Linked DNA regions of Staphylothermus marinus F1. The main gene of each other region encodes a partner of the protein of the gene in region 3 in a complex. Links are inferred from orthologs where the notes say so. Each region holds a gene or a part of one and is shown on either strand. Other genes may lie near its edges.

Region 1 (8,231 bases), 150 kb from region 3 along the record:
TTAACCTCTCTAAGATGCTGTACACCAGTAGTTAAATCTACGAAGACATTGATGTTTTCATCAATAGCCCATATACGCCTAGCTTGATCAGTGGGCCATCCAGCTTCTTCTCTGAGAACCTTAGCTCTCTGCTTAGGATCCATATCTTCAGTTATAATTCCATCATGAATTAACGATATTGTTTTCTCATCTAAAGGCTCAACACTAATATATAGCTTGTTATGCTTATTAGGTGATTTACCCTCAAATACCCGGCTCTTATCACGAATGCTTTCACGATACACTATGATCGGTTGTGAAGCAATAACATCTAATCCATAGTTTTCTTTTAGAAACGTTAAGGCTATCTCAATATGTAGTGGTCCCATACCACTTAGTAGGTATTCACCTGTTTCCTCATTGATTCGTACAACAAGACTTGGATCCTCAATGCTCAGCTTATGGAGTGCATCAATAAGCTTTGGTAGATCACGTGGATTCTTAGGCTCTATAGCTACAGTAACTACCGGTTCACTAATCATTCTAAGCTTTTCGAAGGGCGTCATCATATCCTTGTACTCAACAGCTACAACAGTTTCTCCAGCACGAGCCTTATCTAATCCTAGCACTGCTGCAATGTTTCCAGCAACTATTTCATCGGCTAATTCACGATAAGGTCCCATATAGAGGCTTACTTGTAGAACTTTCTGTTTCATTCTAGCGTTCACTAACCAGACTTCTTCTCCTGCACGAAGTGTTCCAGAGAATACTCTGCCTGTAGCAACTAATCCTGCATGTGGATCGATCCTTACATCGTTTACGAGCATAACAAGTGGTCCATTAGGATCTGTTTCCAGCATTGCCTTGCCGATTTCAGAGTTTAGGTCGCCATGCCATATCTTAGGCAATCTATACTTCTGGGCTTCACGTGGGTTAGGAATAAACTTTACAACCATATCTAGAACGGCTTCGTGTAGAGGAGCAAGTTTCTGTAGTTCTGGTAAGGCTTCTTTTCCCTTCTTATATAGATCAACTATATCGCTGAACTTTATACCCTTCTGCTTAGCCATTGGAACAGTAAATCCCCATCTATCACGTGCTGATCCAAAAGCTACTTGTCCCTTAGCAGGATCTAGTTGCCATTTTGTCTTGAATTCTTTATCAGCATACATTGCTATTAATTGGTTTACTTCCTTAATTATCTGGACAAATCTCTGCTGTATTTCTTGTGGTGATAATCTTAATTCTTTGATTAATCTATCTACTTTGTTTATGAATAAAACTGGTCTCACACGTTCTTCAAGTGCTGCTCTGAGATACATTTCTGTCTGAGTCATAACACCTTCTACAGCGTCAACAACTAGGATTGCTCCATCAATTACTCTCATTGCACGAGTTGTTTTTGCGGAGAAATCTACGTGTCCAGGAGTGTCTATTAAGTTGATAACATATGGTTTACCCTTGTATTCGTGGTATAGGCTAATGTTTGCTGACTTAACTGTTATTCCTCTTCTCTGCTCAACATCTAGGTAGTCTAGTGCTAGAGCTTCGCCTGCTATTTTCTCTGAAATTATACCTGCTGCTGCCAATAAGCTGTCAGATAATGTTGTTTTGCCGTGGTCTACGTGAGCAGTAATACCTATGTTTCTTACTTGTTCAAGATTTCTCATTATTTTAAGTATTTCCATTGTTTGCTTGTATCGAACCATTTTTGATCAACCCTTATCTTATAAACATGTAGCCAAACATAATTGTTAATCCACATTTATCTTCTCATAAGGGAAATATGGTTAAGGTATTATAAAACTTATTTATTGTTTAATTTCCGGAGTATTCTTTCAAGAATATTTAGTGTTATTTTTAATACATCCTTTGGTTTACCTGTCCCTTCAGCAACACCTGCAGTATCATGGCCGCCGCCGCCTCCTCCCCCTATCATTTTCCCTATGATCGGCATAATATCCTTGCCAAGGCTAATACCTGTTTTCTTAACAAAATCATGTGTTGCTCGGCCAACTACCCGGAGCTTCTCATTGCTTGAAGCAACAAATACAATATCTGCTCCAAGATCAATGATTGCTCTAGCCACGCTTCCCTCAAAAGCTCTAACATGTGTTGTTGCAACAATATATTCTCCAATACGTTTAATACTGAGTCTTTGAGCCCCCTTCAATCTAGCTATTCTTTCAGATATATCCATTCTTTTTTGGAGAGCATTGAATGCCTTTTCATAGTTTCCATTATAGATATTGATAAGTTCATCAATGACTTCAAAAATGTACTTATCTATATATACAAATCTTCGTGAATCATAGAGAATACCAGTTATACATATAGTTGCTTCTAATGGGTTAAACCACCAAATATCTCTCAACATCAGATATATTAGTTCACAATTACTTACAACTCTATAGCTTAAACTAATCATACTATTTCTGATTAGTTGGCCTGGCTGGTGATGATCTATTACAATATAGGGTTTCTCATATACATAATTTATTGTCTGCCCTAATTGGATAGGGCTACTAGTATCTACGATAATATACATGTCTATAAAATTGTTCATCCATTGAAGAATGTATGGATTGATAAAATCAATGTTAATATCGAGATTGTTTAAAACATTCTTTGAGGCAGCATTTAATCCTTCGGGAAGAATAAGGTAAACAGTATTTTTTAGTGATACGAGAAAATTTCTCAATATAAGCATCGAAGAAACAGCGTCTGGATCAGCATTTTTATGTGTTAATATACCGTACACTAGTCCTTTATTACTGAGTAGAAACCTTCTCAGCTTGTTTATATTTTTTAAGTTCTCTTTCAAAAATTCTTCTAGCTTCATTTATGGTGTCCCCCAGGATTTTATTGTAGTTCATAATATCTGTGTATCCAGCCTTAACACCTATGTCTAGGAATAAAGTAATCTTGTCTCCTTCATGCACAGCTTTTACTATTATATCGTATTCGCTTTTAGGTGGAAGAACTTGTTCTAGATACTCTCTTATATGCTTTTCCACATGTTCGGTTATATTTGTCAAATCATCCAGCTTAATTTCTTCTAGGTTAAGGTTTAATATTTTGATACGTGTTTTACGCAACTGTTATCCCATATTTTGCTAGGAGTTCTCTAAGTCTTTTCTCGAGGTCACTTATCTGTTTTTCTAGGATTTCAAGTTGTTTCTTATATTTATCCTTCTTTATTCCCAGTATTTCTTTGCGTTCTTCTAGTTCCTTTATTATTTCATCTCTAGGTTTCTTAACGAGTACATGACCAACCATTTTATATATATCTGTTTCCTGCTCCATTGTTTTAAGTGTATCAAGAATATGATCTATATCTGCTAGTTCTGCCTCAACTAGTTTAAGCTCTGCATCAAGTTTTGCATAGTTTTCTCTTAAAGCTTGATATTGTGTTAGGGTTTGTTGTACTTCTGGTGGGAGTCTCTGTTGACTCATGCTTTAATCACCTCGTTATATACGTGTAATAGCATTGAAATAGTGCTTAAAAAACTATTATGTAGTGCTCTTAGCATGTTTATTCTACTACACTTAATTATAAGTATTAGTTTTGTTAAGTTCTCCTTTGACAACTCTATTATGCAACCTGGAGAAGGAGTCTTTGTTTCGGGATCTAATGCATTATATATCGCATTTACTAGTTTTTCATTCTTGTCAGAAATAACTAGTTCCAGAATAGCTTTCTTAAACATGTATTTTTACACCAATTACACGTATTATGGGTCCGCATGGTTTACCTAGTCTATTTAAAGGTTTGATGATGATGAACTTCTTTGTTTCTTCTAGCTTGATTATAACATCCGCTTTATCACTTATTGTTTCATGGAATATTTTTATGAGAATGTCTGCTAGCTTATAACATTCATCTTTTATGCACGCATTATAGTCTATTGTTATTGTCTCTGGATTATATGCTCTAGATGCATCAGGGTTTTCTCTCGTAAGATTCACTCCTTTAATAATAATTGTCGCTACATGCTTTGTTTTAGGAGGCTTTTCATCTAAATAAACTCTATAAATTTTAATTATTGACGGATTCCCTTTTCTCTCTCCAACAATGAATATATATTGTTTTTTATCTCTATATGCTTCAAGGCCTAGTTCTTCAATAGTTTTCTTTCCTCTGTTTACATGTTTGGAAAAAGGCAGAGTATTTGCTAAGTCTTTTATAAAAGAACGTGTTCTTTGGCTAGGTTTATGTGAAGTAGTTATTAAAACGCCTGGCATATGAAATCATCGATTAAGGATCACTCGCGGATAATGTATTTTCCAAAATATCTGCTGAGCTCTGTTCTGGGAACATATGCTCCTCCAGCCCATTTATTGCCGCATTTTCTACAATACCATATACCTGTACTTAGCCTTTTCACTGTTCCTTTTGCTCCACAGAATGGACATGTATGGGGAGCGTATCTTTTCTCCAATATATCTCTTACTTTTTTACGCAGGGTAGAACCGTATCTTGCACCATATCTTCCAGCTATTCCGACAGCTTTAGTTCTTCTAGCCATTTCTATTCTTCACCTCTTTATCGCGTAAGCATTTATTCTAGACTAGAGTTTTTATGTAGGTATCTGGATTATTTAATACTTCCCTTAATAAACTATGTAGTTCAGATGCTTTTTTCAATGCAATATCTACTAATTGATCAATCATTTTTGGTTTTATACCTTTCATCCCCATTTTCTGTATACCAACAATCCTATTTGTTTCATCGACTGCAAACGTTATTCTTGAATCAACAACTAGTTCTTCCTCAATGTTTGGATCAACTATTATTACATCATCAATAATACCTAGTGTAACAGTTACAACATTTAGATTTAGTGGCAACGGCGCTTCCTTCACGGTTTTATCAATTACTACATTTTCATCCTCTATACTGACAATTCTCGGTATCTTAGTCATGTTTAGTGCTAGCATTGTTGATAACATTCCTGTATCAACTATGTTTCCGTAGTGATCGATTAAGTATAAGTCATTAAATATCAGCCATACCTTCTTACCTGGAATGACAACTAAGTCTTCAAGTCTAATAGCTCTAGGTTCTCTCAGACTCCTATCTATTACTCTAGCAGTTTCAATAGCGTTCTCATCTGGAGGGCCTGGTTCAAAAGTCGGCGAAGCTAGTGGGACAAACTCAGCATGTACCTGTAAAACACCCTCGTTTGGTCTATCACTGTAGGGCGTTCCTATTTCTAGCTTTACACCAGTAATAACAAATGTGTTGCCAAGTTTAACAGCAGCGCTCCCCTCGGCTTTAGGTATAGGGTTCAAGAATACTTCTATAGGTCTATACTCATCTAGTTTTCTACCATCAATTCTTTCTCCTTGCTTCAAAAGTTTCTTAATTGTTTCATGTTTTATCTTGGGAACAATTGGTTGTCTGGTTGGAGTTAAGGACATGGTTTAACACCTTATTCTTCGAGTGCTTTTAAATATTTTTTATGAAGAGTTTCCTTCATGGTCTTATAGATTTGTTCAGCGCCCCATTTAGCTAGATTTAAGGCTTCTCTGAACTCCTCAACAGTTAATACGCCGTTAAGCTGTAATAGTACTATTTCATCTATGCCGGCAGCGTATCCTATTGGCATATCGGCTTCACCATATTCATCTTCTACTTCATCAATATCTAGAACAAGTACTCCATCTACTTTCCCAACGGCGACACCGGCAACTAAATCTCTCATAGGTATACCTGCATCTGCTAAAGCTAGTGATGCAGCTGTTAATCCGGTGGTTCTGGTTCCGCCATCGGCTTGTAATACTTCGATAAACACATCAATTGTTGTTCTAGGATATAGTTCGGAGAAGACTAGTGACTCTAGTGCTTCTCTTATTACTTTTGATAATTCTATTTCTCGACGAGACGGCGCAGGGCTTTTTCTATCACTAGTAGAGAATGGTGCCATATGATACCTACATCTTATCAATGCTCTATCAGGTAATGCTAGATGTCTAGGGTAAACTTCGCGAGGACCATAAACTGCAGCTATAACTTTTGTTCCACCATACTCTACATATGCCGATCCATCAGCATTTTTTAAAACTCCTACATCCATTTTTATGGGTCTTAATTCATTTGGTTTTCGACCATCATGTCTTAATCCATCTTCTCTTATAAGAATGGGTTTCTCCAATTTTTCATCCCTCTCCTCCAAGAGATTTATCTAGGAAAAGCCTTATTTCCTCGGTTAATCCACGCATATGAACTTTATCCTCTATGATTTTTAGGGCTTGGATAAGAATATTTAAGCGATGATTATTTGGGCATCTAGCCCATACCATACCGTTTTGTGCAACAATAATATTGCATCCAGTCTTACTTGTTAATAGATTCAGCATACTTCCTTTCTTACCTATTATTCTTGGGACACGGCTTGGTTTAACCTCTATCACTGTCCCCTCAGTGATTTTGCCTAGACCTTTACCTTTAACTGTTAAGACGGGATCTCTTGTCCTATCAAACACAGCTATTTTTGCCACAATATATTCGCCTATATCCAGGTAATCTCTAAGATTATGTATGATTGGATTGAATCCCTCAATAACTTCTGAACCGTTAAGTATGGCTTTATATGGTGCTCGTATATCTACTATCCAATTTGTTATACCTACCCCGGTAATAAGTCCTATTACTAAATCGTCTTTTTTAGGAAAGTAAACACCTTCAAGTGGAATTACTGAAACAGTCTTATCCGTTATTGACGCTATTCCGAGAACATCTGAGTAGATCCTGTTTCCTGCTATATAAATATGTTTTTCGGGTAGGTATTTAGGAGTAACTTCTCCACTATTCTCAATTATAGCGAGTACGTCGCCAGGCCTCACTATCTGTCGATCTGCAACGAGTATTTTTATATCCATCACTAGTTCACCTCACATATAACACTTTTATATTCGCAGATCCGTGTGTCAATTTATTGATTCTTTCAATGAATTCTTCCTGCATCCCAGCAGGGATCTCGATTTCAACTAGTAGGCTTCCGTCACTTAACCAATTGCTTTTCTTTATCTCTCCAATACTACTTAAAACTTTATATGCCTTCCCACTAAATTGAGGCGGGACTTTTACTGCAATATATGCTTTAGCGATCTTTATAGGTATTATTCTCGCAATTTTAGAAACTATCTCCTCAACTTGTGATTCTGGACTTTTAAAAGGATCAATCGATACTCTAGCTTGTTCCATTGCAAGTTCTATCCGCTTAGGAGGTATTGGAAGCTTAGTCTTAGGATCGATGGCATTTCTAGCGATTAAACTAATAATTTGTCTCCTCTTATTTTCAATAATTTTCCTTCTCTGTTCAGCTGTTAAATGAATTTCTCCACGTTTAATGATCTCTAAGGCAACCTTCTTTATATCATCCGTGCCAAAAACGGCTTTTAAGCTTTCCGGAGAAGCCTTTAATCCTTTCCTAGCATCTTTATAGACATAATCCCCAACTAATAATTCATCAATATTTACAGTTTTTCCCTCCTTAACCTTAAGAGCAAGATCAGGATTTACCAGAATCTCAAACCTATGACCTTTTGCTTCGTATCTTGCAATAACATGTTTTTCAGGCAAAACACTCACCGTTTATTATAATTTATCATTCTAGAAAAATTTATGTCTCCTTGTAAATAGTTCTAAATAGTCTTTTGTTTATTGTATAAAATTTTTAGATGAGTTTACTCTTTTATTTTGCCTTCACTCCTTAATTCTTCGAGATACTTATTTATTTCTTCGGGTGTCATTATTCTAAATTCTTGTTTTTCTATATCAACATATCCTGCCTCAATATTTTCATGGGATACTTTTCCCTCAATAACATTTGCTATAGTTAGTATTCCCAGCTTTATTGTGTCATGTATAGATACGTCATATTTATAATTCTTCTCCAGAAATTCTGTTGCACTACTGCTTTTCTCTCCGATAGCTACTGCGTAGTAGCTTAGATACCTACCACTAGGCTCTGTCATGTATAGCTGTGACCCTTTATCGTCAACGCCGACAAATATAATAGCTACTCCAAAAGGTCTTACACCAGCATGTTGTGTATATGCTTGTTTTATATCACATACTTGCTTAGCTAGATATTCGACAGTTATTCTTTCATCATAGTAGAATCTGTGAAGCAATGCTACTTGACGAGCATAATCAACTAATACTCTACCATCACTAGCTATTCCTGCAAAGCTAGCACCTATATGCTTATCTATCTTGAATATCTTCTGTATAGCTTTATCAT
Region 2 (8,189 bases), 180 kb from region 3 along the record:
CAGGATACACTGATACAAGCGAGCCTAAACCTGTATGATTTGTCCCAATAATAATTATGGTTTCAGGTTTACCATCAAGAGCCAAGTTATAGTAGACATGAGCAGCTATAGGCCCGCTATAAATATAACCTGCATGCGGAGCTACGTATCCTAAAGCGTCTTTGCGACGGGTGCTTGATACTTGAGGTAATTCTCCGGGACCAAGCGGGTGCTTAAAGGAATGCTCGATTAATTCACGTAGTTTTTCTGGTTCGCTTGGATAAAAATATCCAGCTACAACGGGAAGTCTTACATGTGATTTTTGCTCCAAATATTTTTTCACCTCTTAAACTTTACTTCGAATTCTGAGGGAGGCTCGGGCAAGTCGCCGTCTGGCGGTAATAATCCTCTCTCCCTAAGTATTTGTCTTGCTAATAACCAATATATTAGTGCTAAGCTTTTTCGACCCTTATTGTTTGCTGGAATAATTAGGTCTATATACTCTGTTCTATTATCTGTATCAGCTAGTGAAACAATAGGTATACCTATTTCTGCTGCTTCCTTCAATGCTTGGGAGTCAGCACGTGGATCTGTTAATAATACTATGTCTGGTTCAAAATACCATTTAAGGCTTGGATTTGTAAAGGTTCCAGGCATAAATCTACCTGTGAAAGGTTTGCATCCTACATAGTTGCAGAACTTAACAACAGGTTTTTGCCCATATGTTCTAACCGACACAGCAGCAATTTTTGATGGCTCATATCTTGATAGGAACTTTGCTGCTATTCTTATTCTTTCATCGATTTTTCTAACATCTAAAATGTAGAGTCCATCATTTCTAACACGGTAAACAAACGGCTCCATGAACTTTGTACATATATGTGTTCCTATATGAACTCCTGCCGCCAAATATTTTTCTAGTGGGATCAATAATTCTATGACTGGTTTTGTCTGGGTTTTCTCCGCGGATTTTTCATTATTTTTTGGTTGTTCTTGAGCCATATTAATTCACCTCTTAACTAAGTCATGATACTTTGGGGAAGTTTAAGATTTCATAAGATATTTCAATATGTGAGAGAAACATTCTTCGACAACAATATCTTTTAACACCTAAATCATCTAGAACTTTACCCGGGTCTTCTCCTGCTTCAACTCTTTTCTTAAATTCTTCCCATAAATGACCTATGGGTGCACCACATGTGAAACATCTAACTGGAAACATCATTTTTATAAAAACACCTCGTTTTTACCTATAGCTTTTCTGCCATCTCCTCCTAGCACTATATCTGCCCCATTTCTCAGGCTCTGTTCTTCTCGGGTCTCCGCTTAGCATGTATCTATCGTATTCGGTGAAGATCTTTCTTAGTTCAGGATTGTTGTCAGCATATTCTAGTAATCCTCTAGCAATAGCCATTCTAACAGCATCTGCTTGACTCATTACACCACCGCCTCTAACATTTACGTATATATCTACTCGTTTCCATAGATCTCCAGCTATGACTAGGGGTTCATACATTTTTAGTCGGGCAAGCTCTATTGGCCATATCTCTAATGGTACACCGTTTATCCACACTCTTCCTTCGCCTGGCTTAATAACTGCTCTCGCAATGCTTGTCTTCCTTTTACCTGTTGCAATAACTATCTTTCCCTTCACACTCATATCCTAACACCTTTCCAGCCGAGTTCTTTAGCTATATCTGCTAGGGTAATATATTCTCTCCCGAGTCTATTAGCATCTGCTTCTTTGAAACGTATAAATTCTACTTTTCCAAGCTCCGGCGGTACTCCATTATATACTCTAAGTCTTTTATACGCATTTCTACCTTTAGGTTTATCCATGGGTAGCATTCCACGAACTGTTCTCTTCAATATATTGTGGGGTGATTTAGGTCTTCTAACCCCTGTTTTATAGGGATTATAGTGTGTGGTGACTTTCTCAATAAGTTTATATCCTTGGATAACCCTTACTCTTTCACCGCTTACAACTGCTTTTTCAGCATTTACCACGATCACTCTGTATCCGTTGAGTAGTTTTTTAGCTATGATACTGGCTAGTCTTCCCAGGATCTGATTTGTTGCATCAACATATATTGTTTTAGGTTCACTCATATATATCACCCAATAATTTTCACATTGCTTCCACGCGGGTTTTCACGGGCTAGATCAAGTATATGTATAGCTTTCCCACCGGCAATCTCTATTTTTTCAATAGCTGTTTTTGTAAATGAAACTGCAGCGACTGTTACCGGGTGATCAATGTTTCCTGAACCCAGCACTTTTCCTGGAACTACGACAACATCTCCACTGCTAGTATGCCTGTTTATCCTGCTTATATTCACAGCTCTCCTCTGCCTCCTAGGTTTTTCAAGTTCTTCAGCGACTGCTTTCCAAATAGCTGTTTTATATTGTTTGGATAATTTTTTGAGCTCTCTAATAGTTTTCCTTAATACAATGTTTGTAGGTCCTGTCTTTTTCATTTAATTATCCCCTCACTTCTAAGGTTTTCTATGAAATCATCTATTTTATTTTCAAGTATTTTTACGGCTTCAATAAGGATTCTTTTAGGAGGTAATGAACCTGTAGATTCGATTGTTAAAATATATTCGTTCTCTCTCCAGCCAACTCTTATCGCATCAGTCGGACAGTATTCTTCACAAATTCTGCATAATGAACAATCAAAAATCTTATTAGTGTTTACAATTATTTTTCCGTTTTCAAAGCTTAGAATATTTCTTGGACAAACCTCTATACATTTCTTACAATTTTCACCTAAACACTTCTTTTCATCTATATAAATATCAGCAATATACTTGTGTGCTGCAACAGATACAGGGCTCCATTTGGCGTGTTCTTTTCCCCTGCCAAGTCTAGCATATGCTTCCAGCCTTATTTCTTGGTTCTTTCCTAGAACTATAATAGGAATGTTATCATAAACAGGTTTAACATCAGGATCCGAAGTCTTTAGATCTCCGCTGTGTAGAGTTACAAGTTTACCTTCCTCACCTTTCCCTTCAAGATCAAGTTTTACAAAGCAATCTTCGGTGAATAATCCTCTGTCTCCTGCTTCTCTGCATTCTTCTGGTGACTTATATTTGTCTAGTGCTGCTTCACTTGTTAACGGTATAAGTCCTAGTCTATGAGCAATATATTCATCATAGAATACACTGCTATTCATTGTGAATACTACGGAATCAATAGCCATTGTTGGTACTTCTGCTATTATGGCTCTACGAATAGAGTTTAAAACATGTAAAGGAATATCTTTTATATAAAGCCTTAGACGTAGAGGTGTTTTTTCTAAAACATTTATTTCCAAGACATGATTCACCCATGTTAAAATATAGGTTTAGACTCTCCTACCTCTCCTACCGCCTGGTCTACGTGTAGTGTCATGCGGTATTGGTGTTACATCTTCGATCCTTCCAATAATGAATCCTGCTCTTGCGAGTGCACGTATAGCAGCTTGTGCTCCCGGTCCCGGAGTCTTCGGTCCATGACCTCCAGGCGCTCTTACTTTAATATGTAAAGCTGTTATTCCCTTATCCATTGCTTCCGCAGCCGCACGACTAGCAGCAATCATTGCTGCATATGGGCTTGGTTTTTCTCGATCAGCCTTTACAACCATTCCACCGCTCCATCTGCTTACGGTTTCAGCTCCCGTTAGATCTGTTATGTGTATTATAGTGTTGTTTAAGCTACTATAAATATGTGCTACGCCCCACTTAAGTTCTCTACCCATGAAAGCCATTCCGCTCACCTCTCAACTAATATTTAGATCTAGGCTTTTTCTTCAATGCTCTTTTTAAACGGACTTGTAGGTGCGTAATCCACTAGGTCTTCTTCTTCTCGAGAAACAATGTATCCTGGCGAAGTAATTCTACGGCCGGCAATAGCTATGTGTCCGTGGATAATTAATTGTCTTGCATGATATATTGTTCTCGCTAATCCTTTCTTATAAACTATGGTTTGTAATCTCCTCTCCAATAAGTCTTCAACAGTTAATCCTAAAACATCTTCTAGTGATGCGTTTTCATGTAGTAATCCTAGACGATAAAGTCTATTAAGTAGAGCTTTTTCTGCTTGTTCACGTATTTCTTGTGGAGCAGCTAGAAGTGATCGTGCTTGGTGACGGAACTTCCTAACAATTGTTTGTGCTCTCCATAATTCTCTCTTATTTCTTAAACCATATGTTCCCAGAAGCTTAAGTTCTTGAACTAATACTTCTTTTCGCCATGGATGTCGTGGTCCTTCCCATTTCTTTCTAGGCTTCTTCGGATCACCCATGTTTCACACCTCTTTATCTCCTCTTCTTTCTAACACCTACAGTTAATCCTAAGCGACCAGTTGTACGTGTACGCTGTCCGCGAACTTTTAAGCCGAGAGCATGACGTATACCGCGCCAACTCTTAATCTTCTTTTCTCTCTCAATATCTTGTTTAACATAGAATATTAGTTCAGCACCTATTAGATGCATATCTTTACCTGTAACATAGTCTTTTCTCCTATTAAGCATCCATGAAGGTATATCATAAGCTGATGGATTACTTAATAAGTCCTCTATTCTCTTTATTTCTTCATCTGTTAAATAACCAATACGCATTTCAGGATCAATACCAAGTCTTCGACAAATACCATAGGCTAAGTTAACACCTACACCCTTAATTTCTGCTAAACCATATACAGTCTTCAAGCTACCATCGATATCGGTTCCCGCTATACGCACTATATATCTATAATTCCTAGCACTGCTCAAAACCCCAGCTTCACCCATGCATAACTTTTCTAAGCAAATATCCTAACCAATACCATAAATAAACTCCTATTATAAGCTTACCGTCTAATCCTCGATAAACTAGTTTTTATATGTGCTTCTCCCCCTTAAGACAGGGTTTTATACTTTTTATTGAGGATCTGATTAGGCTTTAATAAGTTGTTGTGTCAGGAGGGGCGAAAAATTTCATCTCCTAAAACTGGATCGTGTTCCTAAAGCGCTTCATCATCCATACTATGTATGCTGTTAAAAACTATATAAAGAAGTGGCGCCGGGGGCGGGATTCGAACCCGCGCGCCCCGTATGGGGCACTGGCTCTCCAGGCCAGCCCCTTAGTCCGCTCGGGCACCCCGGCATTCTAATTATTTATTTCGCTTATGGAGGGATAAAATGTTTCTCTGGGTTAACAAGATTAGTTTATGTAGTAAGCTTTTAAATGAACAATTTCCTTTATAAAATCCGAGTAAACGATTATTTTTATGGATAAAATAACGTGCTTAAATTTCTATTTCCATCCATATTTCTGGCGGTACTCTGACACGGATAAGTTGTTTCATTACTCTTTCATCAGCTGCAATATATAATAGTCTCTTATGTATTCTCATTTCCCATTTCTCCCATTTCTTCTTTCCTTCACCATGTGGTAGTTTAAGTGTTCTCACAACGAGTCTCTTCGTCGGCAATGGAATTGGTCCAGACATTTTTACTCCGGTACGTTTAACTATATCTGTTATTTTGTTCATGAACTCGTTTAGTATGTTGATGTTATTGCTCCATATCTTTATCTTAACCATTCTCGGCGTCGACATTTCTTTCTACGCCTCAGCATATCAATGAGTTATGAGGGTTTATAGAGATATTGGTTGTTTATGTATTAGAAAAATTTTTCGTTGAGATCATATGTTAAATACTTATTTTACTTGGTCTTTATCTCGATCTTCATTGGCTTAACATCTACTACTACTCCGATACCAATTGTTTTACCCATGTCTCTCATAGCGAATCTTCCTAATGGTGGGAAGTCACTGTATTTCTCAACTACTAATGGCTTGATGGGTTTGAATCTCACAATTGCTGCATCGCCCATTTTAATGAATTGTGGGTTTTCTTCAACTACCTTACCAGTTCTAGGGTCTAGTTTGGCTTTAATCTCTACTATTCTACTAGCTACGCTAGCAGTGTGGATATGTATTACTGGCGTGTATCCAACAGTAATTGCTGTTGGATGCCATATTATGAATACTCTTGCTGTGAATTCTTCTGCTACCGTTGGTGGGTTATCTAGGTGTCCTGCAACATCTCCACGTCTAATGTCTCTCTTTGAAACGCCACGTACATTGAATCCGATGTTGTCTCCTGGCTCAGCCTTCTCTATTCTTACATGGTGGGTTTCAATGCTACGTACTTCACCGACCTTTGCCGGCGGCATAAATACTACTTTGTCGCCAACCCTTAATACACCTGTTTCAACACGTCCAACGGGTACTGTTCCAACACCGCTAATAGCATATACGTCTTGTATAGGTATTCTTAATGGTTTATCTATTGGCTTCGGTGGTGGCTCTAAGCTATCTAGTGCTTCAACTAGGGTTGGTCCATTGTACCATGGCATATTTGGCGATCTCTCAATGAGGTTGTCTCCGGTCCATGCGGATACGGGGATAAATGGTACCTTACTTATATCATATCCTAGGCTCTTTAGGAATTTTCCTAGAATAGTTTTTATTTGCTCATATCTCTTCTGGCTCCATGGAGGCTCTGTTGCATCCATCTTGTTTACTGCAACAATTAATTGGTTTATACCCATTGTCTTAGCTAGGATGGCGTGTTCACGTGTCTGTCCTTCAGGGCTCATGCCTGCTTCGAACTCACCTTTACGAGCACTTACTACTAGTAATGCTGCATCTGCTTGGCTTGCACCTGTAATCATGTTTTTAACGAAGTCTCTGTGTCCTGGCGCATCAATAATTGTGAAGATGTATCTTCTAGTCTCGAATTTCATGTAGGTTAACGCTATTGTTACTCCGCGCTCACGCTCTTCCTTAAGCTTGTCAAGTAGCCATGCAAACTTGAAGCTCTCTTTTCCTCTCTTTTTAGCTTCTTCTTCTAGCATCTGTATTGTTTTTTGATCGACGAGTCCTAATCGGTATAGTATATGTCCTACTAATGTACTCTTACCATGGTCTACGTGCCCGATTACTACTAGGTTTAAGTGTGGTTTTCCAGAGCTCATACTAATCTACCCCATTCATGTCATTTAATCTACTCCGAATTAAATACATGTTTAGGGTTTTTATATTTATAATATACTTTTACACTATGCTAGAAATACTAATTCGATATAGTATTTATAAAGCTATCCTTGAAGAACTTTGTTGTATGATTAAATCAGTTTTGTAGGATATAGAATACCCTATAGGAAGTAATGTTATTCATTATCTACTGCTGAGAGCTATTCTTTCTATTTCTTCTTTCTTCTGAATAGCATAGCTTCTCGGATCATTATTTGCTGCTAGAATAATTTCCTCTGCTAATGCTTCCTCTATTGGTAGTGGATTATTAAACGATTTATTACGGGCTCCATCAGTTAAATGTTTCAATGCTAAATCAATTCTTCTTTGAGGAGCAATATCGACTGCAACATGATAAACTATGCCTCCATACATTATCCTAGTAGTTTCTTCTCTTGGTGCAGCATATTCTATTGCTCGAACAAGAACCTGTATAGGATTCTCTCCTGTTTTCAAATATATTAGGTCGAAGGCTTTCTTTACAATGTTGTAAGCCAAATGTTTCTTCCCAGTATTCCTGCCTGGCCTCATTATTTTGTTTATGAGTCTTTCAACTATTGGTACCTCGGCCTTACCAAACCTGCGATGCTCGTGTCTTCCACCAGTGTGAGGTAGGAATACTGGTTTTAGACAAAGATATCTTTTCAAACCTGGATCTCGCACTATAATGTTATCATAGCTCCATTTACCAAATAGTTTAATCTCATTAACTTTTACAACAACACTTTCCTCTGCCACTACCGATTCACCGTTTCTTTTCTGCAATACCAAAACTATTATATCACCCTTAAAACTCTTACGTATAAAAAACTTAGCTGTTAAGCTAAATAAGGTGTTTAAACCACAATTCATATACTGTAGACTACAAACTCTAACACCCTATCTAAATGTGGAGGAGGTAATATTTGGAAGAAGATCTTATAAGAGTTATAGATGTATCTGGAGAAATAGTGTTTGACAGATTATTTATTCCTAGAATAGTGTGCTTATTAGAAGATGGTAGGTTCTTTATATTAGAACGTGTTCCTTTCGATATAGTTGTAAGCCTGAAAAAACTTGATGGAGAAGAAATAGATGATGAACGTGAGAGATTAGTAGATGTTTTATCAAGCATGCCTGACATATTGGATATTCTAGGAAAACATTTG
Region 3 (8,412 bases):
ATATGGTTTATAGTGAAAACGTAGTGCATCTAACTCCTGACGATTACCCGATCAATATTCTTGTTATACCAAGCTTTTTCCAAGTTATTGATTGGTATTTAGCTGTTAGTGATGTATTATCTAATGTTATAGGCGTTGATAAAGAGAATTTTATTAGAGTAATGAATAAGTTTGCAAACAATCATCAAGCAATAGATGGAAAAGACATATTATTTGATAAAGATTTATCATTATTATCTCCTTTAATAGAACTTATTACAAGTAAGCCTAAATATGAAGCATTAATGAAACATCTGAATAATCACATAGTTTTCGATCTAGGAAAATATGGAACAGCTTTCCAAAATGCTTATGGTGGAATTCTTATGTACATATATAAAAAACTAGCCTTCTCAACAAAGATGATCAGTAAACCTAAACTTTTAATTGTAGATGAAGCTTGGAGAATAAGTCGTCTAAATGGTCTCGAAGAACTTGTTAAGGAGGGCCGTAGTAAGCATTTAGGAGTCGTTCTAGCAACTCAGAATCCTAGAGATATACCAAGAGAAATAATGGAAAATACTCATTTACTCATAATGTTTGGTTCGAGAAACGAGGATTACTTGAGAGATGCAGAGAGATTTCTAGGATTGCCTCGAGAAATTGTTAAAAAGCTTGCTTATCTTGGTGTGGGCGAAGCACTTCTTCTAAACGCTCTAGATCCTCATCCGGTTATTCTACGTGTTAGAACACCAACATTTATGAGAGAAAAATATAAACATATTATAAGCGATGATGAAAGGCGGGCTTAATCGATACTGGGATGAGATATGCGGTCGTATCTGAGCATGATCAAGCTCTAATTTTAAATAGAAAATACTGGGAACGATTTTATCCCGAAAATCTAATAATACTGGAACAATCCAATACTCTATGAGAACTGAATAAGTAGAGAGGTGAGAAATATGGGTGGAAGACAAAAAACAAGTTTGTTTATGACAAAGGAGAAAGTGACTGAGAGAATGGCTCGGGAAGCTAGGGAGAAAACAAAAGCTAAAGGTAAGAAGCGTAGATGAAGACTTCTAGGAAAATTCTCGTTGCATTACCAACAAGTATTTTAAGTACCGAATCAAGCCTTCTCCTTAAAACCATTAAAACATATCAGGTCATCAGGTACTCCTCTATTTTTGGCGTATCAGAAATAGTATTCTTCCGCGACCCCTTCACAGATTTTTCTCAACATAGGAAATATTCTGTCTTAATAGAGAAAATATGGCGATACCTATTAACCCCTCCTTATCTGCGAAGAAAACTTATTCCTAAAGATCCGGACCTAAAATTTGTAGGATTATTGCCGCCACTGAGACTTAGTACTTTCGATGTGAGCCGTAATGGTCGTGTTGGGGAGAAGAGATTAGGTCTTATCTATAGGGAGAAAAACAAGTTGTTGGCTGATATAGGGCTTCCTAGACCTTATAGGATAGAAGCTGGAAATTGTAAGCCAGGCGATATAGGGTATGTTGAAATAGTTGATGTTAATACTAGGAGAGCAATATGTTTAGATGTAGAACCATATAGGGGCCCTATTCTTGCGTTTGCGGATAGTTTACAAGAAGTATTAGAAGAATATAGGAAAACGGTAGATCTCATAATCGCTACTAGCAAGTATGGGAAAATCCCAAGTCATAAAGAATTAGCAGGTGTTAAAGGGAAGACAATAATAATATTATTCGGGGGTCCGCATAGAGGATTATACGATATAGCTAAGAAGGAAGGGTTTATTCTGGAGAATAAAGTTGATAAAGTATGGAATACCATACCTGAGCAAATGGTTAAAACTATAAGGAGCGAGGAAGCATTAATATCTACACTAGCAGTAGTTAACATGTTTATTTATGGAGAGAACTTATAATACCCTATGTAATGTATGTATGCAGAGATTAGCAGGTGAAGATAATGGGGCATAGAAAATATAGTGCGCCACGACATGGCAGTTTAGGAGTTAGACCTAGGAAACGGGCTGCTAAAATAGTGCCTAGAATAAGAAGTTGGCCTACACAGTCATGGTTTGATTTATTAGTTGAGAAACTGGGAGATGAAGCAGTAAACAAGGGGATCGCTCCTAAACCAGTACTTCTAGGATATGTTGCTTATAAGGCTGGAATGAGTCATGCAATAATAATTGATGATAGACCCCACACATTTACTTCTGGTAAAGAAATAGCCATTCCTGTAACAGTACTCGATGCTCCTCCAATACTGATTCTAGGGCTACGAGGATACAAGATTCACCCAATGCATGGTCTTCTATCATTCGGCGAAGTATGGAGAAGCCCTGTGGAGGCGTTAAAGGAGCTATACGAGAAAATATATAGTGATAACCCGTTCATTAATCTTGGAGCAAAAGATATTGTGAGAAAATACTTGAAAGGATTAAGAAAGGTTAATCCAGGACTAGTAAAGCCTGAGCCACATAGTGAATATGGATTTAAATTCTTAGAAAATAATTGGAAGGAAAAACTTGAACGATTAAAAGCAGCTGAACTAGCAGATATTAGAGTAATTGCATCAACAATACCGGTATTATCCGGTATAGGTAAGAAAAAACCCGAGATAATCGAGATAAAAATTGGTGGTGGAACACTAAGCGAAAGAATAGATTACGCCGAAAAACTCCTAGGCAACTATGTAACTGTAGATCAAGTATTTAGAGAGGGACAATTCATAGATATAATAGGTGTTACGAAAGGTAAGGGGTTCCAGGGAGTAATAAAGAGATTTGGAGTCAAAGAGCTTCCACGCTGGCATAAACATAGGAAGGGTAGTAGAAAAATTGGTTCTAGAAGCCCTGGTTTCGGCACTATGAGCGAGACTCCTCAGCCAGGACAAATGGGCTTCCATAGGAGAACAGAATATAATAAGAGGATCATAAAAATAGGCATTAATGGATGGGAAGTAACGCCTAAAGGAGGATTCTTAGGATACGGCATAGTTTATGGACCATACATAATGCTTCATGGAAGTATTATTGGGCCTAGAAAGAGATTATTAGTATTAAGACATCCTATTAGGCCTCCTTCCTGGTATCCTCTAGAAGCTCCCCAAATAATCTATTATAGTCATGAAAGCAAACAAGGAGTCTAAACTGGGTGAAGAATAATGCCTTGGACAATACTTATCCCATTTAAGCTTGAGAGACAAGAAACATATGTATTTAGCTCTGACGGTGAAAAAGTAGAAGAGATTACTTTACCTCCAATATTTAGTTTACCTGTTAGAAAAGACTTGATCCGGAGAGCGTTTCTATCAGCATTTACATCAATGCTTCAACCAAAAGGCAGGGACCCATTAGCTGGTAAGAGAACAACTGCTAGAAGCTGGGGTGTTGGTAGAGGATTAGCGAGAGTGCCAAGGCTACCCAATAGTAGGGCAGCATTCATATCTTTTGCTAGAGGAGGACATGCAGCTTTTCCACCCAGACCAGATGAAAGAATACATGAGAGAATTAATAAACGTGAAAAAGCATATGCAGTAGCATCAGCAATTGCAGCTACTGCTAAAGTAGACCTTGTTAGGGGTCGTGGACACGTATTCCAACAAGATAAACTACCGGTTGTGCTTCTAGATGATGTTGAGGATAAGATTAGTAAGGCTAGAGACGCTAAAGAGCTTCTAATAAAGCTTGGCTTATGGAGCGATATTGTTAGGAGTTATGAGAGAATAAGAATTCGTGCAGGCAAAGGTAAGATGCGTGGTAGAAGATATGTTGAGCCAAGAAGCATATTGTTTGTTGTAACAAGCTATGATAAACCATTCGCTAAAGCTGTTAGAAACTTTCCAGGAGTAGATGTTGCTACACCTAATAATCTAGGCATACTGCATCTAGCACCAGGAGGTGTACCTGGTAGATTAACGGTCTTTACCCGTTCAGCCATCGAAGATATTAGTAGAAAATATGAGGTGCGCACGTTATGAGCATGGATGAAGGAAGACTATATAAAATCATTATCAGACCAGTACACTCTGAGAAAGCATTAAATCTCATAGATAAAGAAAACACATTAACATTTATTGTTGATAGAAACGCGTCTAAGAAGGACATTAAAGACGCTGTTGAACTAGTATTTGGAGTGAAGGTATTAAAAGTCAGAACTCTCATAACAAGTAGAGGAGAAAAGAAGGCATATGTAAAGCTAGCTCCAGAACACCGTGCAAGCGAAATAGCTTCACAACTAGGATTAATCTAGCATTAACATATAGGAAAGGGTGTAATGTATGGGTAAAAGAATACTTCCACAAAGAATGGGTAGAGGTACACCAACATTTAGAAGCCCTAGTCATAGAAGAGTGGGGCCAGCAAAATATCCGCCACTAAAACTAGACAGAACTATAAAGGGAAAAATAATTGATCTATTACATGATCCTGGAAGATGGGTTCCACTAGCCAAAATAGTATTAGAGGATGGAACAACATTCCTAACACCGGCTGTTGAGGGAATGTATGTTGGACAAATAATAGAAATAGGACCAGACGCACATATATCCAATGGAAACATTTTACCGATCGGGAAAATACCGGAAGGAACACAAATTGCCAACATTGAGAAAAGACCTGGCGATGGAGGAAAATTCGTTAGATCATCTGGTACATACGCATTAATAGTTGGAAGAGCAGGGACAAAGACTCAGGTTCAACTACCTAGTGGTAAAATAATAGAAGTACCAAATAATGCAAGAGCAACAATAGGAGTAATTGCTGGAGGCGGTAGAGACGAAAAACCATTATTAAAAGCAGGGAATGCTTATCATAAATGGAAAGTTAAAGCAAAGAAATGGCCTAAAGTCAGAGGAGTAGCTATGAATGCTGTAAGCCACCCACATGGTGGAGGCAGCCATCAACACGTAGGTAAGCCGTCAACAGTTGCTAGGGAAACACCTCCAGGTAGAAAAGTCGGGCACATCGCTGCTAGAAGGACTGGTAGACGTAAAGGTTAATCTTTATAATTTATACATTTCTTCAACAGATCAATTTTGCTTTGTGGAACATATATTATTTTCTTAAGTGGCTGTATTTCCGAAACAACATATAGGTGATCATTGAATCTTTTTCGACCAATTATTTTAATATATGTTTTTCCGCTACTTAATGAAAGGCATTTAATATATTTTTGCCTATGGATAACTATCCTCCTTAAAAATACATCATAGTGTTTACTGATTTTTCTACTCTTAAATATATTCTCTCTTGAAATAATACATATTTTCACCTTATTATCTTCGCAGACTAGATCAAACCATACTAGATCATTGCCTTCAATGTAGAAGCATCTATATATTACTGTCAATTAACAACCACCGTTAATCAATATTTATAACACTCCTTAACAAATACTATGGCTCTGGGATAGATATGTCAGAGAAAAATATAGAAGATCCTATTGTTAAAAAGGTACATGAAATCTATGGTTCGGTAATAAAGAAAAGAACCCCTATTCGAAACCCTGATTTAATGTTGAAGGTACTACGTGAAGAATATAAGCTAGTTGTTAAACCATACATAGTTTACTTAACTGTTGCAGCATTTATGAATAGTAGACCAGTCTTATATGAGGGCCCGCCTGGAACAGGCAAGACCGAGATAGGTGAAGCAATCTTAACTTTATGGAGTGGGAAATCAGCATTTATACTTCCATGTAGCGAAAACTATGATGAATATCGGGTTATAGGAGACTTTCACCCAGCAATGGCTATGGCGAAGGGATTTAACGAAGAAAGCTTTATTCCCCGCCCACTTTTAGCTGCTCTAATACTAGATACAGGAGTTCTTATAGATGAAATTAGGAGAAGCAATGAAGATTTTCAAAACTTATTACTCGACATAATAGATAAACGAAGAATAATTATTCCAGAACTTAAAAAAGTATATGTTCAAAGAGGCCATGGATTCCAAATAATATTCACAAGTAACCCGCTGGACATAGCACAAAGTGATCTTAGCGACGCATTTCTACGAAGAGTTGTTAGAATAGAATTTAAGTATCCAACTATAGAGGAAGAAATCGAGATTATTAAGCTTAGACTTGGCGATTTAATGAATAAAATAAACGATAACTTAGTAATGAACGCCCTGAAGATCATTAGGGTTCTCAGAGAAAAAGCGATCTACAAACCGGGCACAGCTGATCTAGTTTCATGGCTAACACTTACTGCTCTCCTAGCAGAATCTAAGAAAAAGAAAAAAGCATCAATAGAAGACTTAAGAGAAGCTGGATACGCTGTACTATACAAGAACACTGAAGACGAGGAGTTACTAAATGAGGTTCTCTAGCGAAAATAGCATGGATAATGAGAAAATCATAGAACATATTAAGAATGTTGTTTTAGAAGGTATAGAGAAATATAAAAATGTTGGACAATCTGGATCATTATCTATAGATAGAGCGGAGTTGTTTATTAAAATCTATATAACATTATCTGAACTTGTAAAAAATAGGCTTGATAAATCAGTTATTTTAGAGGAATTTTATAGATCATTTCTTCCTGAGAAAAAGTATAGACTTGTAGAAGATGAGACAAAGATATCGTATGATAGTAAAATGAGCATACTAAGAAGGATCCACGGTAAAAACAAGATAACGGTCTCCGAGATATTTCGGTATAGTGCATCCTCATCAGATATTCTAGACTATATTTGGTTAAGGAAAAACAAACTCCTACTTCGCGGACGAGACGGTAAACTAGTGATAAACAAAAGGATCTATAGTAAACAATTCGATAATGAGGCTACGAGAAATCTAGAGTTGAAAGACGTATATAAGTACCTAGATGAAATACCAAGCGTTTTATGGTCTCGCATACTCACCTCTAGTTTTCTCGAAAAAATTAATAATAATGAACTATTAGGTTTTCTATCAAAGTTTTACGGTTACAGTTCCAAGGTTAACAGGAGATTATTGAGTGAACTGCGTAGAAGACTTGCAAACGGCTGGGATCCCAACTGGTTTGAATGGAAAAAAATAAGTCGAATTATAGAAGATAAAAGTTTGAAAACAGAAAAATATATGGGACCATATAGTCTTCAATGGAGTACCCCGAAAAATCTAGATGTAAGGAAAATAATTGATGATCTAGAAAACATGCCTTTAAAAGAGAGATGGAAAATCATTTCTAAAATATATAAGAACAAAAATTTGTTAACTATACTTAAAAAGCTTGATCCCATATCTTTATCCTCAATAGGCAGTCTGAACAGAGTGCCTGATTTGAAAGACAAAATCCTTCTTGGAAAAAGTTTAGCGAACATTATTACTTACATGATTACAGGGGATGAATCATATTTAAACTATTCAATGTATTTTGTTGAAAAAATTAATCCTGACAGCTTAGAACCCAATTTTAGACCAATATATAGATCAATAATTAGTGGTGATAAGAAGAAATTATTATATTATCTCGGAGTAATTATGCCAATTAGTTCCGTTGAATTTATTACTGCTAAAATATGGGATATTATGAGTTCTAATACAGGAATAAACAGGGAGCAATTATTGAGAGCTATAAGGATAGGATATGAAATTTTAAAGTATACCGCATCTCTTTCTGGAACTATGTTAAGTAAACGTAAAAAGATAAGTTTTATTCGTGGACGTATGGATGTTAGGAAAACAGTTTTCAATTATTCCAGATTTAACTATAACATTGCAAAACGTGATAAGGAGAAAGAATTTAGGGTTAACACTTTAATTGATATTAGTGGTTCTATGATAAAACACTCATTATGGGCTATATTTTCACTAGCATCAATTATGCCTATCGTGAAAAACATAATCTTATTTTCAGACAAAGTATTCATAAATAAGCCCCCGTCTTCTCTAAATCGTGGTTTAATAGTAAATTATCTTGAGAAACTATTTATTGAGGGCTTTAAAGGCTATACAAATATTAGTTTAGCTCTTAGAACAGCTGAGAAACTATCTAAAAGTAATGATTACATCTTATTATTTAGCGACTTAGAACAAACAGTTTCAGACACAAAGCCATGGATTATTGCAGAAAAACTCATCAATAAAAACAAGGTTAATATAGTAATTTTTACACCACCATATCATGATGTCGAAACAGCTAATATGATGGAGAGAATTGGATGTATTGTTGTTAGAACTAAATCTATAAACGACATTTTTAAATGGTTTAAGAGAGGGCTAAACTTTAAAATACGGAGTAAACTTATCCATGTTAGAGGGCTGAGGTAATTATATAAAATGTTACGGAGCAGTATCTATACTAGCGAGAGGTGCTTAATTTGGCGATAGAAATAGAAATACCGCCTGAATGGAAGAAGTTTAGATATAGAGGTAAGACTCTAGAAGAATTATTGAATATGCCAATGGATGAGTTCATAGGGTTACTTCCTGCTAGGCAGAGACGTAGCTT

Evidence for each region.
Region 1: SMAR_RS05270 (region 3) and SMAR_RS04435 share a complex: the UniProt entries of both Methanocaldococcus jannaschii proteins name them as parts of the 50S ribosomal subunit. The link is inferred for Staphylothermus marinus F1 from one-to-one orthologs.
Region 2: SMAR_RS05270 (region 3) and SMAR_RS04210 share a complex: the UniProt entries of both Methanocaldococcus jannaschii proteins name them as parts of the 50S ribosomal subunit. The link is inferred for Staphylothermus marinus F1 from one-to-one orthologs.

The regions. Positions count from the first base shown.
Region 1 is NC_009033.1:841,968-850,198, reverse strand. Bases 2,877-5,646 are described here. They hold SMAR_RS04435 (50S ribosomal protein L37ae), read right to left. Parts: upstream 4,509-5,646; coding sequence 4,245-4,508; downstream 2,877-4,244. Other genes in these bases: rrp41 (exosome complex exonuclease Rrp41), read right to left, coding at 5,415-5,646; rrp42 (exosome complex protein Rrp42), read right to left, coding at 4,546-5,403; SMAR_RS04440 (Brix domain-containing protein), read right to left, coding at 3,682-4,224; SMAR_RS04445 (KEOPS complex subunit Pcc1), read right to left, coding at 3,432-3,689; SMAR_RS04450 (prefoldin subunit beta), read right to left, coding at 3,070-3,435. Also shown: SMAR_RS04465 (elongation factor EF-2), read right to left, coding at 1-1,688; SMAR_RS04460 (DHH family phosphoesterase), read right to left, coding at 1,787-2,821; more of SMAR_RS04455, read right to left, coding at 2,751-2,876; more of rrp41, read right to left, coding at 5,647-6,137; exosome complex RNA-binding protein Rrp4, read right to left, coding at 6,142-6,864; SMAR_RS04415 (ribosome assembly factor SBDS), read right to left, coding at 6,872-7,567; psmA (archaeal proteasome endopeptidase complex subunit alpha), read right to left, coding at 7,672-8,231. UniProt on the Methanocaldococcus jannaschii protein: Binds to the 23S rRNA.
Region 2 is NC_009033.1:807,878-816,066, reverse strand. What follows is about bases 363-3,090. They hold SMAR_RS04210 (50S ribosomal protein L13), read right to left. Parts: upstream 2,089-3,090; coding sequence 1,636-2,088; downstream 363-1,635. Other genes in these bases: SMAR_RS04200 (DNA-directed RNA polymerase subunit D), read right to left, coding at 2,453-3,090; SMAR_RS04205 (50S ribosomal protein L18e), read right to left, coding at 2,094-2,456; SMAR_RS04215 (30S ribosomal protein S9), read right to left, coding at 1,226-1,639; SMAR_RS04220 (DNA-directed RNA polymerase subunit N), read right to left, coding at 1,004-1,204; rpsB (30S ribosomal protein S2), read right to left, coding at 363-981. In the rest of the region: amrB (AmmeMemoRadiSam system protein B), read right to left, coding at 1-310; more of rpsB, read right to left, coding at 319-362; more of SMAR_RS04200, read right to left, coding at 3,091-3,295; SMAR_RS04195 (30S ribosomal protein S11), read right to left, coding at 3,326-3,727; SMAR_RS04190 (30S ribosomal protein S4), read right to left, coding at 3,757-4,263; SMAR_RS04185 (30S ribosomal protein S13), read right to left, coding at 4,277-4,732; rpsJ (30S ribosomal protein S10), read right to left, coding at 5,248-5,559; tuf (translation elongation factor EF-1 subunit alpha), read right to left, coding at 5,667-6,983; SMAR_RS04165 (30S ribosomal protein S7), read right to left, coding at 7,186-7,779; SMAR_RS04160 (bifunctional nuclease family protein), read left to right, coding at 7,947-8,189. UniProt on the Methanocaldococcus jannaschii protein: This protein is one of the early assembly proteins of the 50S ribosomal subunit, although it is not seen to bind rRNA by itself. It is important during the early stages of 50S assembly.
Region 3 is NC_009033.1:994,681-1,003,092, forward strand. Bases 2,638-5,588 are described here. They hold SMAR_RS05270 (50S ribosomal protein L23), read left to right. Parts: upstream 2,638-3,950; coding sequence 3,951-4,226; downstream 4,227-5,588. Other genes in these bases: SMAR_RS05260 (50S ribosomal protein L3), read left to right, coding at 2,638-3,123; rpl4p (50S ribosomal protein L4), read left to right, coding at 3,139-3,954; SMAR_RS05275 (50S ribosomal protein L2), read left to right, coding at 4,255-4,974; SMAR_RS05280 (hypothetical protein), read right to left, coding at 4,971-5,324; SMAR_RS05285 (AAA family ATPase), read left to right, coding at 5,390-5,588. Outside these bases: SMAR_RS05250 (ATP-binding protein), read left to right, coding at 1-791; SMAR_RS05255 (putative RNA uridine N3 methyltransferase), read left to right, coding at 1,052-1,891; more of SMAR_RS05260, read left to right, coding at 1,936-2,637; more of SMAR_RS05285, read left to right, coding at 5,589-6,307; SMAR_RS05290 (vWA domain-containing protein), read left to right, coding at 6,294-8,231; SMAR_RS05295 (30S ribosomal protein S19), read left to right, coding at 8,282-8,412. UniProt on the Methanocaldococcus jannaschii protein: Binds to 23S rRNA. One of the proteins that surrounds the polypeptide exit tunnel on the outside of the ribosome.